DNA from 4 places in the Shewanella sp. 10N.286.51.B2 genome. Region 4 is predicted to be linked to each of the others. Evidence: predicted binding sites of a transcription regulator. Region 4 holds the regulator's gene; each other region holds the start of a gene.
The links. Region 4 encodes MetJ, which represses methionine synthesis genes. Its sites were predicted from a motif close to TAGACGTCTAGACGTCTA; they were not measured.

Region 1 (4,260 bases), on a different contig from region 4:
TGATTGGTGGAGTAACGCCTAGACCCATCGCATGGGTTTCCACTATTTCTGTTGATGGGGTGGCCAATTTAGCACCTTTTTCGTTTTTTACTGTGGCCAGCGCTAACCCGCCAGTGCTGTGTTTCAACCCTATGGGCATGGATGATGGTCAGGAAAAGGATACGTTAACTAATATTCGCCAACAGGGTGAATTTGTCATCAATACAGTGAGCTATCCTGATTTAGCGGTGATGAATGAAACTTGCCATCATATTCCTGCGGATATAGATGAATTTGAGTATGCCAACATTGAAAAAGCCCCAGCATCTATAGTTAAGCCGAGTCTCGTTAAGCAAGCGCTAATTAGCTTTGAGTGCCAGCTTAATCAGATTATTGATTTGGGCAATGAACCGTTATCTGGCCATTTAATATTAGGTAATGTCGTCGCTATTCATGTTAAAGATGACATCATTGAGGATTTTAGAATCGATAGTGACAAATTAGATGCCATAGGAAGAATGGCCGGCAGTGATTACTGCTTAACCAGAGAGAAGGTTAAGCTTACTCGTAAGTAGTGACAGTTTATGTGCTCTGCAGAACTGTAGCGAAATAAAACTATAGCGAAATAGTCCAAGTTGAATCAATCAGCAAATTATAGATATAAAAAAACCGTCAATTGACGGTTTTTTTAGTTTTACATACTGTAATGAGGGCTAATTATAGACCGGCATCAGCACGTAAGATTTCAGCTTTATCAGTCGCTTCCCATGGGAATTCGTTACGGCCGAAGTGACCATAAGCAGCAGTTTGTTGGTAAATTGGACGAGCCAAATCCAACATCGCTGTTAGGCCGTAAGGGCGCAGTTCGAAGTGTTGACGAACTAACTTAATTAATACGTCTTCTGATACTTTACCGGTACCAAATGTTTCGATGCTAATTGAGGTAGGCTCTGCTACACCGATTGCATAAGAAACTTGGATTTCACAACGATCTGCAAGACCTGCAGCGACGATGTTCTTCGCTACATAACGTGCTGCGTATGCAGCACTACGGTCAACTTTTGATGGGTCTTTACCTGAGAAAGCACCACCACCATGACGCGCCATGCCGCCATAGGTATCAACGATGATTTTACGACCGGTTAAACCACAGTCACCTACAGGGCCACCAATAACAAAACGGCCAGTTGGGTTGATGAAGTACTTAGTATCTTTGTTTAACCACTGTGATGGTAAAACTGGCTTAATGATGGTTTCCATTACGCCTTCGATTAAGTCTTCCTGACTAACATCTTCACGATGTTGAGTTGATAGAACGATTGCATCGATACCAACAATTTTACCTTCATCATAAGCAAAGGTAACTTGGCTTTTTGCATCTGGGCGAAGCCAAGGTAAGGTGCCATCTTTACGTACTTCAGATTGACGTTTCACAAGTTTGTGAGCGTAAGTAATAGGAGCAGGCATTAATACGTCAGTTTCGTTGCTGGCATAACCAAACATTAAACCTTGGTCACCAGCGCCTTGTTCTGCAGGATCACTGCGGTCAACACCTTGGTTGATATCAGGAGACTGCTTACCAATGGCATTTAAAATGGCGCAAGAATCAGCATCAAAACCCATATCAGAATGAGTGTAACCAATTTCACGCACTGTTTTACGCGTGATTTCTTCGATATCAACCCATGCAGAAGTTGTGACTTCACCACCGACTAATACCATGCCTGTTTTTACGTAAGTTTCACAAGCAACACGCGCTTTAGGGTCTTGCTCTAAAATTGCGTCTAATACTGCATCAGAAATCTGATCAGCGATTTTATCTGGATGACCTTCTGAGACCGACTCAGAGGTGAACAAGTGGTTTGCCATAATGGGAAATCTCGTCTTTTTGAATTTGAACGTGTAGAGGTATCTACATCTAGACGTCTATTTTAGTCGAATTTAAAAATGATAACACCCCCCAATACGATAATAAGTCAAAAATTGTGCAATGCCGCAAATAATTAAATTCAACCTAAAAGCTTGTTTAGGAATTAGTTGTGCTTATCTTTATGATTGTATTAGTTTAATGTGTTTTTTGTGGTGATATTTTTTAAGGCTGTATGCTAAATTAAACAATTTATTTAGCCAGTGGATTTGGGCTTATCAATAGAGGCCCCCTTATTGACTTACTAGAAATATGGTCATTAAGCCTTATGTAAACCAGCAAGATTCCACTTTATTGTACCTATACAGAGTTTGATAAGCCTTAAGAGAGGCTAAGCTCTGAAAAAATACTGTGGTTAACCTCGTGTCTTTATTGAATAAAATCAGACAAGTAAGTTGTATTTTAAATAATGCTGCTGTGCCTTTAGCATTTATCACTAAAAAAAGCGCTAATATCAACACAAATCGCTTGTTAAATAAATGTAAACGTAATTGTTAGCTGGTACGCTATTTTGTATACTACCAAGCTATAACTCATAATATTTATTTATATAAAGTGACTGTTTATATTTCGATACAAGTTGTAACACTGGTCAATTCCTTTATTAACAGTGGCTTAATTAATTTTGTATCAAACAACTTGTGCGTAGAATGGTTTTTATTTGATTTATATTTATGATGACTAGTGAAAATAATAATAATAACAAATTACTAGGTGAGACTTGATGGCATTACTTCAGTATCAAATAGGGCCGTGTACGTTAGATTGCAGCATAATGACCTTAAGCTGTGGTGATAAGACAATTAAGTTGTCGGCTAAAGTGTTTGAGTTGCTGAAACTGTTTATTGATAGTCCAGATCATATTGTTTCTCGCCAAACAGCAATTGATACCATCTGGGATGGTAACCAAGCTGTTGGTGAAAAAGGTTTCACTAATTCAGTATGGCTAATACGAAAATCCTTTAAAGATTTACATATTGAAGCAGATTTACTGCTGACATTACCAAAACTTGGTTACCAATTAGTGTTACCGATTTCATTAATTTCTTCAGCTAATGAGGAGACGAGTCTTTCAGATATCACTCACAAAAAGGCAGGCCGTAAACATACCGTGTTGGCAGTTTTTGTGCTCGCATTTGTGATACTACTCAGTTATTCCGCTTATCAATTTATCAAATCTTTTACAGAGCCTGAAGCCGCAGCCGCTTTGGCGTCACCAATAAAAAGTAAAGTGACCAATTTTGAAGGGGTTGAAGAGCATATTGCCGTGTCCAATGATGGCAAATACCTTGCGATGCAATGGCGTAATGGTCAGCAACCGGGCAAAATTTATATTAAAGAGCTTAATAACAATGACTCGCCACTGAAATTAATTTCGTTTGTCGATAGTGAAGAAGCTTCTCCCGCTTGGTCGCCGTCCGATCAAAAACTGGCTTACGTGCGAGTTTTAGCTAGTGGTGTTTGCCAAGTAAGAGTAAGGCATTTACAGCAAAATACCGATGATCTTGTGACTGAGGGCTGCTTTTATTTGCCATTTAAACGAGTACTGAGCTGGTCAAAAAATGATGAAGATACACTTATTTTTGCGAAGCAATTAACTGATAGAGTGGCTTTGTTTTCATATTCGATGTCGACAAAGCAAAGTACACAATTAACCAAGCCCGGTAAAAACGAGGTAGACTTTTCGCCTCATCAATTGACCAATAATGATGAAATTGCGTTTATCAGAGAAAAAAGTTCATCACTTCAAATGAGCCTGCTATTAAAACGTGGTGAAAGTGATGTAGTTGATTTAATAGCGAATAGTGTCAGTATTATTGACTATGACTTTAGTTATCAAAATGACAGCTTTTATGTGAATCATATTGAAGGATCAAATTTAGTGATTTCTAAAATTGATCTGTTAGGTAATGTTCAGCATACCATTCCATTTACTGGCTTAATCAGTAGCGTCACTTATTCCGATGTGACCGAGACGCTATTTATTAGCGAGCACATTTCAAAAGAGTATATTGCACAACTGAGCTATCAAAACCAAAAAGTACTGCGAAAAATCTCCTCATCTTCACGAGACATGTATGCCCGTTATTCAAAAAAGACTGGTGATATTTTATTTTTGTCAAATCGTTCAAAATTGTGGTCCACCTGGAAAAATAACCAAGTCACTAGTAAAAACCTGACTAAAAGCATGGGGAATGCAGGGGTCGTGGGGGTATCGCCCACCAGTGAGATGTTTGCCGTCACCATCAACCGTAATGATAAACAAACCTTATATTTAGGTAATATTCAGTCGGAACTATTTGAAAGAGTTGATATTGGCGATCTTGCAGCCGAAAACATCAGTTGGTCTAAAG
Region 2 (4,260 bases), on a different contig from region 4:
TAACGAAGGTCACTATGGCAGTAACAAACAGCAGTAGCTTATGCTTAAAACTTAAACTCATCTGCTTTGCTAGCTTCACTGATTGTGTGGCATCAATGGCTGTCATTTATCGCCCTGCCCGTGGTTTGATTGGCCATGTTTTTGTTCAGAGCTTGGATATGCGTTTTGCTGCGAGCTTTGACAAGTGTTTTGATTAGCATTGTCATAATGACTTTGATAACCATAAAAGTAGGTAATTAACGGTTTACCGTGCTGTGGGTGACTTGATATTTGGCAGCAAACATCAAACACGTTCCCCAAAATGGTTTCTGTTAATACTTCATCAGGTAAACCTTGAGCGATGCACTTTCCTTGATCAAGTAACAGCAATCTATCGCACATTGCGCTGGCTAAATTAAGATCGTGAATAGAGGCAATCACGCTAATGCCAAGTTGCCTAACCAACTCAAGAATTTGGATTTGATAGCGAATATCTAAATGATTAGTCGGCTCATCAAGGATCAATAACTGCGGCTTTTGCACGATAGCCCGTGCAATTAATGCCCGCTGTTTTTCACCGCCAGATAACTGCTCATATTGCTGCAAGGCTTTGTGCTCAAGACCCACTTTAGCCAGCGCCTTGGCAATATCATCTGCATCTGCTTGGGTATTGGTTTCAAAAAGGCCTTTATGGGGCGTTAAGCCCATAGAAACCAGTTGATGGGTGGTCATATCAAAATAATGGGGTGACTCTTGCTGCACAACGGCAACCTTAGTGGCCAATTGTTTATGAGAAAAACCATTAATATTGTCGCCAAATAAGCTGATTTTGCCAGCATCAGGGGTGATATAGCGATACAAGCAGCGCAGTAAGCTGGATTTACCCGCACCATTAGGGCCAATAAGCCCTAGCATTTCACCACGTTGCAAGGCAAAACTGACTTGAGAAAGGATCTCATTGTCTGCAACTGACCAGCTTAGCTGATCAACTGTTAATGCCGCAGTAGTCAAGATACTACCCCTGCGGTTATCCAAGAGGCATGTTTAGCCACAACTGGGGTTTTAATACTGATCACGATACAAACTCCGCCTGAGTTACCCGCTCAAGTTGTTGTTAGGTGCTGCTAATTCAGCAAGAAAAACTAAGCTAGGTATCTGACTTAATGGCATTCATTAATCACTTATCTTACAAGTGATGAGATGCTATTTTACAGTTGCGGGTACAGTTCGAGCTAAACAGCATTTAGGCTAGTTCTCGATTCCCTACTCATTTAGCGAACCGCTTGATACTGGTGTTGCTTAAAGCATTTCACACAAGCACTCAACTGCAGCTAAATTGACTTAATTTGAAATTTTATTGCACTTAATAAATGCGGCTTATATTGTACGGTATATCTGCCTAAGTGAAGTTAGTTTTTTCTGCTAATTTTAGGCTAAAACTAATTATTCCAGTTTAAACGATAGACGGGTTTAGTCGATTTATCATCAGCTTCAGGCCAAAACACATCAATGGTTACCGTCGCGGCATAATCTATATTCAGTTGTCCATATAGCCCTTTACAGCGCTCAAGCCCTAACACCAAAGCGATAATATGACGGATAACTCCACCGTGAGTCACTACCAGAGCAGTGGCTGATGCTGTTGCCTTAGCACTATTAGCCTCAGCAGTATGAGCTTCAGCCAAGTTGTAAGCTTGCAAGGTTATTTGCGCAAAAGCCTGCGCCACCCTTTGTTCAAATTCAGCCATGGGCTCAGCTTGGGGCGCGCCATGCTCCCAAGGGTTATCCCAATAGGCATCTAACGCTTTAGCGCTATGCTGATAAAGCTCTGCAAAGCTTTTTCCGTCCCACAAGCCAAAATCAATTTCCTGTAATTGAGACATTATCTCAACCTGTAAAGCTAAATCAGCACTCACTTGGTTTAACTGCTGCGCTAATTCAGCGGCAAACGCATGGCAGCGCACCAAAGGCGAACTGTATAGCTGCAGTGATGGCAAACAACCTAATAGCCCTAGCTTAGCCGCACTCTGGTGCATGTTCGTTAGCCCCAAATCAGTTAGCGCCACATCGGTTTTACCCCGCAAAATACTGTCGCCCTCACATTGGCCATGGCGTAACAATATTATCTTAGCTTGCTTCATCTAAGGAGACTCCATCGGCCGTTTCAATTGGCTTATGTTTTTAGTGTGAGCAATGGGCTTGCTCTTACAATCTATTTAAACGTATTATGGACGTCTATACGTTTAAATGTCCAAACAAAATATTTTAAGATGAATTTTATTACAGGGGATTTCGCATTATTCTGCCCTATAAAAGCATAAATAAAGGTATGCTTATTTCATCTAAAACCGTTAACACAATCCACTAACTACTTAAGTTAGCGTGTTATTTAACGCTCGATTAAGTGATTAGCATAAAAGCAATTAAGGTAATACGTTATGGCGAAGTCGACTTCCTACAGTCAGGTACTTGAACAACTTACAAATACGCTAAAACAGCGCATAGTTATCCTCGATGGTGCCATGGGCACAATGATTCAAGACTACAAATTGGAAGAACAAGACTACCGTGGTGAGCGTTTTAAAGACTGGCACTGTGACGTAAAAGGCAACAACGACATGTTGGTGCTAAGCCAACGCCAAATCATTAAAGATATCCACACTAAATACCTGTTAGCGGGTGCTGACATTATTGAAACCAATACCTTTAATGCCACCACGATTGCTATGGCCGATTACGACATGCAGTCGTTGTCAGCAGAAATTAACCTTGAAGGGGCTAAAGTTGCCCGTGAAGCCGCTGATGACATTACTGCGCAAACGGGTGTTAAACGCTATGTTGCAGGAGTGCTTGGGCCAACCAACCGCACTTGCTCTATCAGCCCAGATGTGAACGACCCCAGTTTTCGTAATATCAGCTTTGATGAGTTAGTCGAAGCCTATGTTGAATCAACCCGTGCATTAATTGATGGCGGCGCAGATATCATCATGGTCGAAACCATCTTTGATACCCTCAACGCCAAAGCCGCATTATTTGCCATCGAATTAGTGTTTGATCAAATTGGTGATCGTCTACCTGTGATGATTTCAGGCACCATTACTGATGCTTCAGGTCGTACCCTAACTGGGCAAACCACCGAAGGCTTTTACAACTCACTGCGCCATATCAAACCATTATCCATTGGCCTTAACTGCGCCCTTGGCCCAAAAGAGTTGCGTCCCTACGTTGAAGAGTTATCACGGATTGCAGAATGTTATGTTTCTGCCCACCCTAACGCTGGCTTACCTAATGAGTTTGGTGGTTACGATGAAACCCCAGAAGAAATGGCCGAAGTGATCAGTGATTGGGCACGGGAAGGCATGCTCAATATTGTGGGTGGCTGTTGTGGTAGTACACCAGCGCACATTAGTGTTATTCGCGATGCCGTTATCAGCCATGAGCCACGTGTCATACCTGATATTCCCGTTGCCTGTCGCTTATCAGGGCTTGAGCCATTAACCATTGATGGCAACTCATTATTTGTTAACGTCGGCGAGCGTGCCAACGTTACAGGTTCAGCCAAGTTCCTGCGGTTAATCAAAGAAGAAAAGTTTGAAGAGGCCCTAGATGTCGTGCGTGAGCAAGTTGAAAACGGCGCACAAATCATCGATGTCAACATGGATGAAGGTATGCTTGATGGCGTCGAGTCGATGAAAAAGTTCTTGAACTTAATCGCCTCAGAGCCTGATATTTCCCGCGTGCCTATTATGATTGACTCATCAAAATGGGACGTCATTGAAGCAGGCCTTAAGTGCGTGCAGGGTAAGTCGATTGTTAACTCCATTTCGATGAAAGAAGGTGAACAAGCCTTTATTCAGCAAGCCACCTTAGTGAAACGCTATGGCGCAGCCGCCATTGTGATGGCATTTGATGAAGATGGCCAAGCCGATACCCGCGCCCGTAAAACCGAAATCTGTACCCGCGCCTATCGCATACTGGTTGATGTGGTTGGCTTTGCCCCAGAAGACATCATTTTCGACCCGAATATATTTGCCATTGCCACCGGCATTGACGAGCACGATAACTACGCCGTCGATTTTATTGAGTCCATTAAAGACATTAAAGCCACTCTACCCCATGCGATGATTTCTGGCGGTGTGTCAAACGTCTCGTTCTCGTTTCGTGGTAACAACCCAGTCCGCGAAGCCATTCATGCGGTGTTTTTATACCACGCGATACAAGCGGGCATGGACATGGGTATCGTTAACGCAGGTCAGTTAGCCATATTTGATGACATCGACA
Region 3 (4,260 bases), 110 kb from region 4:
ATATTTCTGCCATGAGGCCAAACTTAGCGGTAATACTGATGCTGGCATTAAAATAAAAAGGCTTTCAGCAATTGTGTAGGTTCTAAAGCTAGCAATCATCTTACCCTTAGGATCGCAATGGGCGCCCCAGCGCCACTGAGTTTCTGTCAGCGATACGATATCGGTAGTGACTTGGCCGTGAATAAAGGTTTTACCTTGCTCACCGGTCACTTCAATTAAACCTAAGTGGCTTAAGTTTGAAACCAGTAAGTCGGGCGTTGAAGTTAAGTAATCCCAGTTTGGCTGTGTGGTTGCGAGTGTCATAAAATGATCCCTAAGGTGAGCAACAAAGATAAGCTTTGAGTGTAACGGAATTCAGTGAGGCTCAAAAGAAAAAGCTATCTTCAATTAATTGAAGATAGCTTTAATTCACAATTTAACTGCGAGATAAGCCTAAGGTTAAATCGTTCACCGACTTAGCTTGAATTAAAACAATACGCGGGTACGAATAGTACCTTCAATTGCTTTTAACTCGCCCAGCGCTTGTTCGGCTTGGTTTGAATTGACTTCCATGACCACGTAACCAATATCTGCAGTCGTTTGTAGATATTGCGCAGCAATGTTAATGCCTTTTTCTGAAAACGCTTGGTTAATTTTAATCAACACACCTGGACGGTTGTGGTGAACATGCAATAAGCGCGAGGTGCCTTTATGTTGTGGCAATGACACTTCAGGGAAGTTAACCGCAGACACAGTTGAGCCATTATCAGAATATTTAGCCAGCTTACCCGCGACTTCAATACCGATATTTTCTTGAGCTTCAGCAGTACTACCACCAATATGCGGGGTAATAATGACGTTATCTTGTCCACGTAGTGGGCTAATAAATTCGTCATCATTTGACTTAGGCTCAACTGGGAATACATCAATTGCAGCGCCTGCAATATGGCCTGACTTTAGGGCATCAGAAAGCGCATCAATATCAACCACAGTGCCCCGTGATGCATTGATAAAAAAGCTTTTTGAACGCATTTGTTCAAACTCTGTCGCACCAATCATATTTTTAGTTTGCGCAGTTTCTGGTACATGCAAGCTGATAACGTCTGCTTCATTCAATAGTGTTTCCATTGAATGGATTTGGCTGGCATTACCCAGTGGCAACTTGTCTTCAATATCGAAAAATACCACCCGCATACCGAGGGTTTCAGCCAAAATACCCAGCTGAGTACCTATATGGCCGTAACCAATGACCCCTAAGGTTTTACCGCGCACTTCATAGCTACCATTGGCACTTTTTAACCAACCGCCACGGTGGGCAAGGGCGTTACGCTGAGGAATACCGCGCATCAGCATGATGATCTCACCTAACACTAGCTCAGCAACACTGCGAGTGTTTGAGAATGGCGCATTAAAAACGGGTACGCCTAACTTCTCAGCAGCGGCAATATCAACTTGGTTAGTACCAATACAGAAACAGCCAATCGCGACTAGTTTTTCAGCATGGTTCAACACTTCAGCGGTTAATTGGGTGCGCGAGCGCAGGCCGACAAAGTGAGCATCTTTAATTGAGCGCAGCAACTGGTCTTCAGGAAGGGAAGCTTTGTGATATTCAATATTGGTATAACCTGCACGCTTAAGTACATCGACTGCAGTTTGGTGGACGCCCTCCAACAGCAGGATTTTAATCTTATCCTTGTCAAGCGAGTGTTTTGCCATGGTGTGGGTACCCTCTTATCAATAGTTATGCTTATGTTATGCTGACATTAATGCGCAACCAAAATAGCATTATTTATTGCCATTGTAGAGGGCTAGATGGCTAAAGACTGTGATCTTGGTTTAGAACAATATCATCTAAAGGGAATGTATAGTGAATAAGAAAGTTATATGGGTGGTTATTTTTGCTGTCGTGCTCGTTTGGTCGGTGAGTTCACCTAAAGATATGTTTACTTGGTGGTTAGAAGCACTGCCAGCATTAATCGCCTTACCCATCTTATTTTTTACCCGTAATAAATTCCCCCTAACACCCTTAGCTTACTTATTGATTTTGTTACATTGCTGCGTGCTCATGGTCGGAGCTAAATATACCTATGCCGAAGTACCACTGTTTGATTGGTTGGCTGATGTGATGGGTAGCGAACGTAATAATTATGACAAAATCGGCCATCTTGCTCAGGGGTTTATTCCGGTCATACTGGCAAGAGAGGTGATGCTAAGAAATCACGTCTTACAACCGGGCTATTGGTGTCAGTTTCTATCAGTTTGTTTTGTATTGGCATTTTCTGCTTTTTACGAACTTATTGAGTGGTGGGTTGCAGCTGCAACAGGTGAGAATGCGGAGGCGTTTTTAGGCACTCAAGGCTATGTGTGGGATACACAGTCAGATATGTTTATGGCACTTATAGGTGGTATTAGTGCATTAGTCTTGCTCACAAAGGTACATAATAAGCAGTTAGCATCACTTTAATCAGCTACATTTATAGATCTTGTGACTGTTAAGTTTATTTTTACTTGTTTTATTTTTGGTAACGGCTTGGTTTGCGAGCACTTAATCTATTAATGAGTACTTAAGTATTGCAGAAATACTTTATAGACTAGTTAAAATGCCTTATGGGCTAGTTAAAATGTACTATTATTGCATTATGTTGTTATTATGTTATCAATGTTTCAGGAAGAAACTCGTATAGCCGAGAGATACAGAATACTTTTCAGGGAGAAAAGTGATGAATTCGAATATTGATGAATTAGTCTTCTTACACCAGGTTGCAGCGCCTTGCAACTTGGCTATTTTAGCTGAGTCGATAGGGTTAAAAACCAGGGTAGTGAAACACCCTAGTGAACTTGAAGTAGAACATAATACTAATTGTTTCTATTTGATCGCCCAAAAGGGGGCCGCGCTGGATAGCAAAGGCATTCCGCTGTTGGTATCACGGCTAGTTAATCATGTCCCTGTCGCTTTATATCAAGTTGAACGGGGCTCGTTAGATCAGGAGTCTGCACTATTGTTAGGTGTAAGAGGCTTACTTTATGCCGACCAACGTATGGATTTAATGTTGACCGGGTTACGTAAAATGGTAGCTGATGAGCTTTGGTATGATCGACCGCTAATTAGCAAAATTTTCCGCCGACTAGTACAAAAACTTGATGCTAATACAGAAATCCCCCCAGATACTATCGCAATGCTGCAAATGCTCACTAATCGTGAAAGAACCATTATTCAGCTAGTTTCAAGCGGTGCAAGGAATAAAGAAATAGCCCACAGGCTTTGCATTAGTGAGCACACGGTAAAGGCACATATCTCTTCCATCTTTAGGAAAACCCAATCTCGCAATCGGGTCGAGTTACTGCGTTGGGCACAAACTTATCAAGCCCATTTTGAGTTCGCTTAACTTAGGTTATTTACCCGCTTTAAAATAATTTAGAGATGTTATTAAGCCAGTTGCTAGTTGTAACTGGTTTTTTTGTTTGTTTCGGCAATTATTTCATCGTGTAAAATTAATTTATGAGCTTATGTCATAAAATTGCACAGAATTCGCTTAACGTAATGAAAACAATAAGCTTTGCCAGTGGAGGAGATATTAAAGTAAATATATAGGGAGCAATGTGCTCCCTATATTCAGTAAGAAAATTTTCTATAAATTAATTCTGGTAAATTGCTGCAGAATTAAAGTTTCCGGTTTGGACTACAGTGGCAATATCATTAGTGCCAATTTGCATGCCTGTAACCGTATTATCATTACCAATTTGGGTTACATTTAATGTATTCATAGTACCATCAATTGCAAAGTAACCATCATCTCCACCAACCCAGTTACCGTCGCCTAGCTGAGAAACGGTAATTGAGTGGTCATCACCAAAGGCGACTATATCAGTTAAGTTAAAATCACCTTCTTGGCTGATATCAACAGTCTGATTTGAACCGACATTTGAAATAACGGCTTCGTTATCATTGCCTGTTTGGCTCATATCAACTGTATTGTTATCTCCAACGGTTTCTGAATATGCAAAGTTAAGTTCACCTGAGGAAGTGATAGTGACCTCATTATAGAAGCCATCAGCTACAAAAGCAGTGTAGTTATCTGCACCACTTTGATCTACAGATATAACATTCTCATCACCATAAACAATAAACTCAGTTAAATTGGCATCACCAGTTTGTACGACTTCAATATCGTTAAGCGAGCCATTTAAAATAGCAATATTAGCGCCGCCCACTTGGTTACCAAAACCATCTTGACTAATAGTAACGTCATTATCGTCTCCAAAAGAAAACTCTATTGTTGC
Region 4 (4,260 bases):
TTTTCGACTATCTTTATTAGATAATTAAAAATGAAAATGGTGAATGATGAGATCCTTAGCGCTGCTATTGTTTTTACTGCTGTTTGCGATAAATACGCAAGCGGGTCAGCTTTATTTTGAAGCTCGCAGTGATAGCATGGGCGGTACAGGTGTAGCCTCATCAAGCCGTATCGGCGCAAGTTTTATTAATCCCGCTTTACTGGCTATTTACGCCCCAAAAACCAATGAGTTCTCCTTACTGTTACCGGTTGTGGCTGCTGAAGTGGATGATAGCGACAATATGCTTGATAAGTTTGACTCACTACAAGACAGTTTTGATGACTTAGAAACGGCCATAAACGGCAATGATACTGATGATATTGCTGGTTTTCGTGATGATTTAGTTATTAATTTAAATGCCCTCAACGGCACTAACGCCTCGGTATCAGCCGCAATTGGCGCAGCATTAGTATTGCCAACTCAAACCGTGCCAATGGCGCTATTTTCCAAAAGTCACCTTGACGCTATGGGCGTTGCTGATATTGCTCAAGGTGATATTGATATGCTGACTAATCTCGATCCCGCCAACCCTCCTGCAGATCTCACTGACTTAGACTCTCAAGGCATTGTATTAGCCGCCGGAGTCACAGATTTTGGGGTGGCGTTAAGCTTTCCACTATCTATAGTTAACATGCCTGTAAAAGTTGGGATTTCACCTAAGTTTCAACGCATTGATACCTATCATTACAGTGCCAGTGCCAATAACTTTGATGTCGATGATTTTGATGATGATAAATATCGAAATGATGACAGCTTATTTAACCTTGATCTTGGGGTGGCTATTGAGCCAACAGAAAGCTTAACCTTAGGGCTGTCTGCTCGTAATTTATTCAGTAAAAAAATAACCACAGTTGAAGCTCAAGGACGGACATTTGAATACCAAATTGAGCCGTTAGTCACAGTGGGAGCTGCTTATGATTGGTCCAGAGTCACCTTAACCACGGATATTGATCTGGTGGAGCAAAGCCGTTTTAGCGAGTTTGATGCGGTGCAGTATTGGCGAGTGGGCGGTGAAGTTAAAGCCACTGACTGGCTGTTTTTACGCATGGGCTACCGCCATGACTTAAAAGATAATAGCGTAGATATTTACTCTTTCGGCACCGGCTTTGCCATCGGCCAAGCCTTTAAGCTGGATATGAGCGGCAGCTATGGTGATGATGCCATTGGCGCTGTGCTGCAAACTTCTTATCACTTTTAAGCGTTATCATTTTTAGCTGTCATCATTGTTGCATTTATATCTGCCACAAAAAGATGATCGACTAGCCTGCTGATAATTCAATTAACGACTTAAGGGTTAGCAATAATGCACTTAAGCTACATAACACCATAGTGGCGATGCGAGTCTTATTTTTATCAACCTTATTGGTTAGCTTTCCTGCGGCAATATTTCCGAGTATGACAGATGGCAATAGCATCAATGACAACCACAGATGCTTTTCTTCCACTAAGCCTGCAAGCATTAAAATAATCAGTGCGATCATTGAGCTGAAAACAAAAAAGATCGATAGCGCGGCTCTAAACTGCGGCGCATCTTTACCGGCTAATAAAATCGCTAATGGTGGCCCACCAATGGCGGCAATATTTCCAAATACCCCCGACAAGACACCTGCAATAAATAGCGAAAGCCGATTTACTGGCGCTGTGATCTTAAAAATACTCAGCAACACCGCTGCGCCGACAATAAAGGCAATGGCTAACCCCAGTACTGCTTGGGGGGCAAACAGTAATAAACCTGCGCCCATAAAGCCACCAGGTATTCGCCCCAGCAGCGCATATTGCAGCCCATTAAACTCCAGTTGAGTACGTTCACGCAATAAGGTCAATAAGGCGATGGAAAAACCCATCATAATCACAGGGGCTGGGACTAATTGTGGGTCGATGATATAGAGAAGTGGACTGGCAACAACCGCAAGCCCAAAACCGATAAGGCCTTGGGTTAATGCGCCTAGAAAAATGATAACCGATGCAAGCATCAAGGTCTGCGGATCGATAAATTCCATTGTCGACTCTTTAGGCGCAATACTGCAACTCACTCTCAGCTTGAGAGCTCGATGCGTTAAATGACGAGCAGTGTTTGATTAATTGAGCAGGCTTATGCTTTAGCGCAAGTACTTTAGCGCAAGTACTTCAGCGCTAGTCGCTAGCTTGACTTAATCAAGATCTTCCCACTCAATTCCCATGGCATCCATCAAAGCTTTTGCTTCAGATGGGATGCTATCAGGCCCTTCTTTTGATAAGTCACCGTCATTTGGCAGTGGTTGTCCAGTGTAGGCATGCAAAAATGCTTCACACAGTAGTTCACTATTGGTTGCATGACGTAAGTTATTAACCTGGCGGCGGGTACGTTCATCAGTCAATACTTTTAAAACTTTTAAAGGTATGGATACCGTGATTTTTTTAACTTGTTCATTTTTTTTGCCATGTTCGGCATATGGGCTGATATAGTCGCCATTCCATTCAGTCATTAACTCACCTTTATACGATAGATTCGTGGCAGATTTTAACCGCTAAATAATAACAGTCAAATTATTGCGGTTATTCTATAACGAATGGAAATAGATTTCTTTATGTTTAGACGTCTAAACGGCTGATTTGTATTGACGATGTGACTTAGCTTAGGTACATTTAGCCATCTAGACATCTCTTTAGTGTGTATTCTTTAGGAGTTTACAATGAGCAAACATCGCGCAGCTACGCTAGCAGTACGCCAAGGTATCGAGTCAGATACCCAATACGGCGCTGTAGTCCCGCCGATTTATCTATCAACAAACTATTCTTTTGATGGGCATAAAAACCCTAGAGAGTTTGATTATAGTCGTTCAGGAAACCCGACGCGCTGCGTGTTAGGTGAAGCCATTGCCAAACTTGAACATGGCGCTACTGGGGTGGTTACTTGTACCGGTATGGCTGCGATTACCTTGGTCACTAGTTTATTAGGCCCCGATGATTTACTGATTGTGCCTCACGATTGTTATGGCGGTAGTTACCGTTTGTTCACAAATCTTGCCAACAAAGGCCAATTTAAATTACTGGTGATTGATCAAACAGATGAGCAAGCACTCAGTGATGCGATTGCTCAGAAACCTAAAATGGTGTGGTTAGAAACGCCGTCAAACCCATTATTACGTGTTGTTGATATCAAAGCTATTGCTGAGCAAAGCCATAAAGTCGATGCCTTAGTTGTGGTTGATAACACCTTTTTATCGCCAATTTTGCAACAGCCATTAGAGCTAGGCGCTGATATCGTCATGCATTCCACCACCAAATACATCAATGGTCATAGTGACGTTGTAGGTGGCGCTGTGGTGGCAAAAGACCCTGAACTGGGTGAGTTACTACACTGGTGGTCAAACACCTTAGGGCTAACAGGCTCGGCTTTTGATAGTTACCTAACCTTACGTGGCATTCGTACTTTAGCTGTACGTATTCGCGAGCATCAAAAAAATGCTGAGCAAGTTATTGACGTACTTCAGGCCAGCAATCTTGTCGAAAAAGTGTATTATCCAGGCTTAAAAGACCACCCAGGTCACGATATTGCAGCTAAGCAACAACAAGGCTTCGGCGCTATGTTAAGTTTCGAACTTAAAGGTGGTGAAGCAGAAGTGGTCGCCTTTTTAAATGCACTGTCTATTTTCAGTGTTGCTGAAAGCTTAGGCGGAGTGGAAAGCTTAGTTGCCGTACCTGCAACCATGACCCATAGAGCAATGGCGCCTGCAGCACGGTATGAAGCTGGCATTAAAGATACTTTACTGCGACTATCTGTCGGGATTGAAGATGCTGAAGACTTGGTTGCCGATATTGAAGTAGGCTTAGCTGCTGTCGCTGCGCTTTAAGTTAATCTCCCTTGGCTATATTCATGTAGTCAGGCTGGTATATGTTGTTTAAGGAGTGAAAAATGGCCCGCAGTCATTTACATAAATTTGGTGGTTCAAGTCTTGCTGATGCAGATTGCTATCGCCGCGTTGCCCATATTTTACTGACTCATGGCAACAGTGATGATTTAGTCGTTGTTTCAGCTGCGGGTAAAAGTACTAACTTTTTATATAAATTACTCTCCTTAAGAGAAAACGGTGACTTGTGGCAAGAAGAGCTACAAGTACTGGTGAGCTATCAGCAAAACCTGATTGAGCAACTTCTCTCAAACGAACAAGCGCGCGATTTACGTGAGCGCCTATCAACCGATAAATCGCAATTAGTCAGTTTATTGTCCCTTGAAGAGCG

Region 1: metK (methionine adenosyltransferase) is a predicted target of MetJ. The motif match lies at 1,891-1,908, and genes of this name have one in related genera.
Region 2: metH (methionine synthase) is a predicted target of MetJ. The motif match lies at 2,208-2,225, and genes of this name have one in related genera.
Region 3: serA (phosphoglycerate dehydrogenase) is a predicted target of MetJ. The motif match lies at 1,781-1,798, and genes of this name have one in related genera.

What each region holds. Positions count from the first base shown of each region.
Region 1 covers NZ_JBFRKH010000020.1:14,709-18,968, forward strand. The annotation lists gene AB4140_RS05795 (flavin reductase family protein) at 1-554, shown strand, start outside; gene metK (methionine adenosyltransferase) at 697-1,848, opposite strand; gene AB4140_RS05805 (winged helix-turn-helix domain-containing protein) at 2,631-4,260, shown strand, end outside.
Region 2 covers NZ_JBFRKH010000009.1:53,589-57,848, reverse strand. The annotation lists gene AB4140_RS02020 (FecCD family ABC transporter permease) at 1-106, opposite strand, end outside; gene AB4140_RS02015 (ABC transporter ATP-binding protein) at 103-990, opposite strand; cobalamin riboswitch at 1,108-1,280, opposite strand; gene AB4140_RS02010 (histidine phosphatase family protein) at 1,419-2,120, opposite strand; gene metH (methionine synthase) at 2,418-4,260, shown strand, end outside.
Region 3 covers NZ_JBFRKH010000054.1:6,750-11,009, reverse strand. The annotation lists gene ygfZ (tRNA-modifying protein YgfZ) at 1-303, opposite strand, end outside; gene serA (phosphoglycerate dehydrogenase) at 466-1,695, opposite strand; gene AB4140_RS14460 (DUF2238 domain-containing protein) at 1,847-2,443, shown strand; gene AB4140_RS14455 (response regulator transcription factor) at 2,700-3,365, shown strand; gene AB4140_RS14450 (curlin) at 3,616-4,260, opposite strand, start outside.
Region 4 covers NZ_JBFRKH010000054.1:117,726-121,985, reverse strand. The annotation lists gene AB4140_RS14920 (conjugal transfer protein TraF) at 44-1,237, shown strand; gene AB4140_RS14915 (sulfite exporter TauE/SafE family protein) at 1,299-2,039, opposite strand; gene metJ (met regulon transcriptional regulator MetJ) at 2,190-2,504, opposite strand; gene metB (cystathionine gamma-synthase) at 2,712-3,872, shown strand; gene AB4140_RS14900 (bifunctional aspartate kinase/homoserine dehydrogenase II) at 3,935-4,260, shown strand, end outside.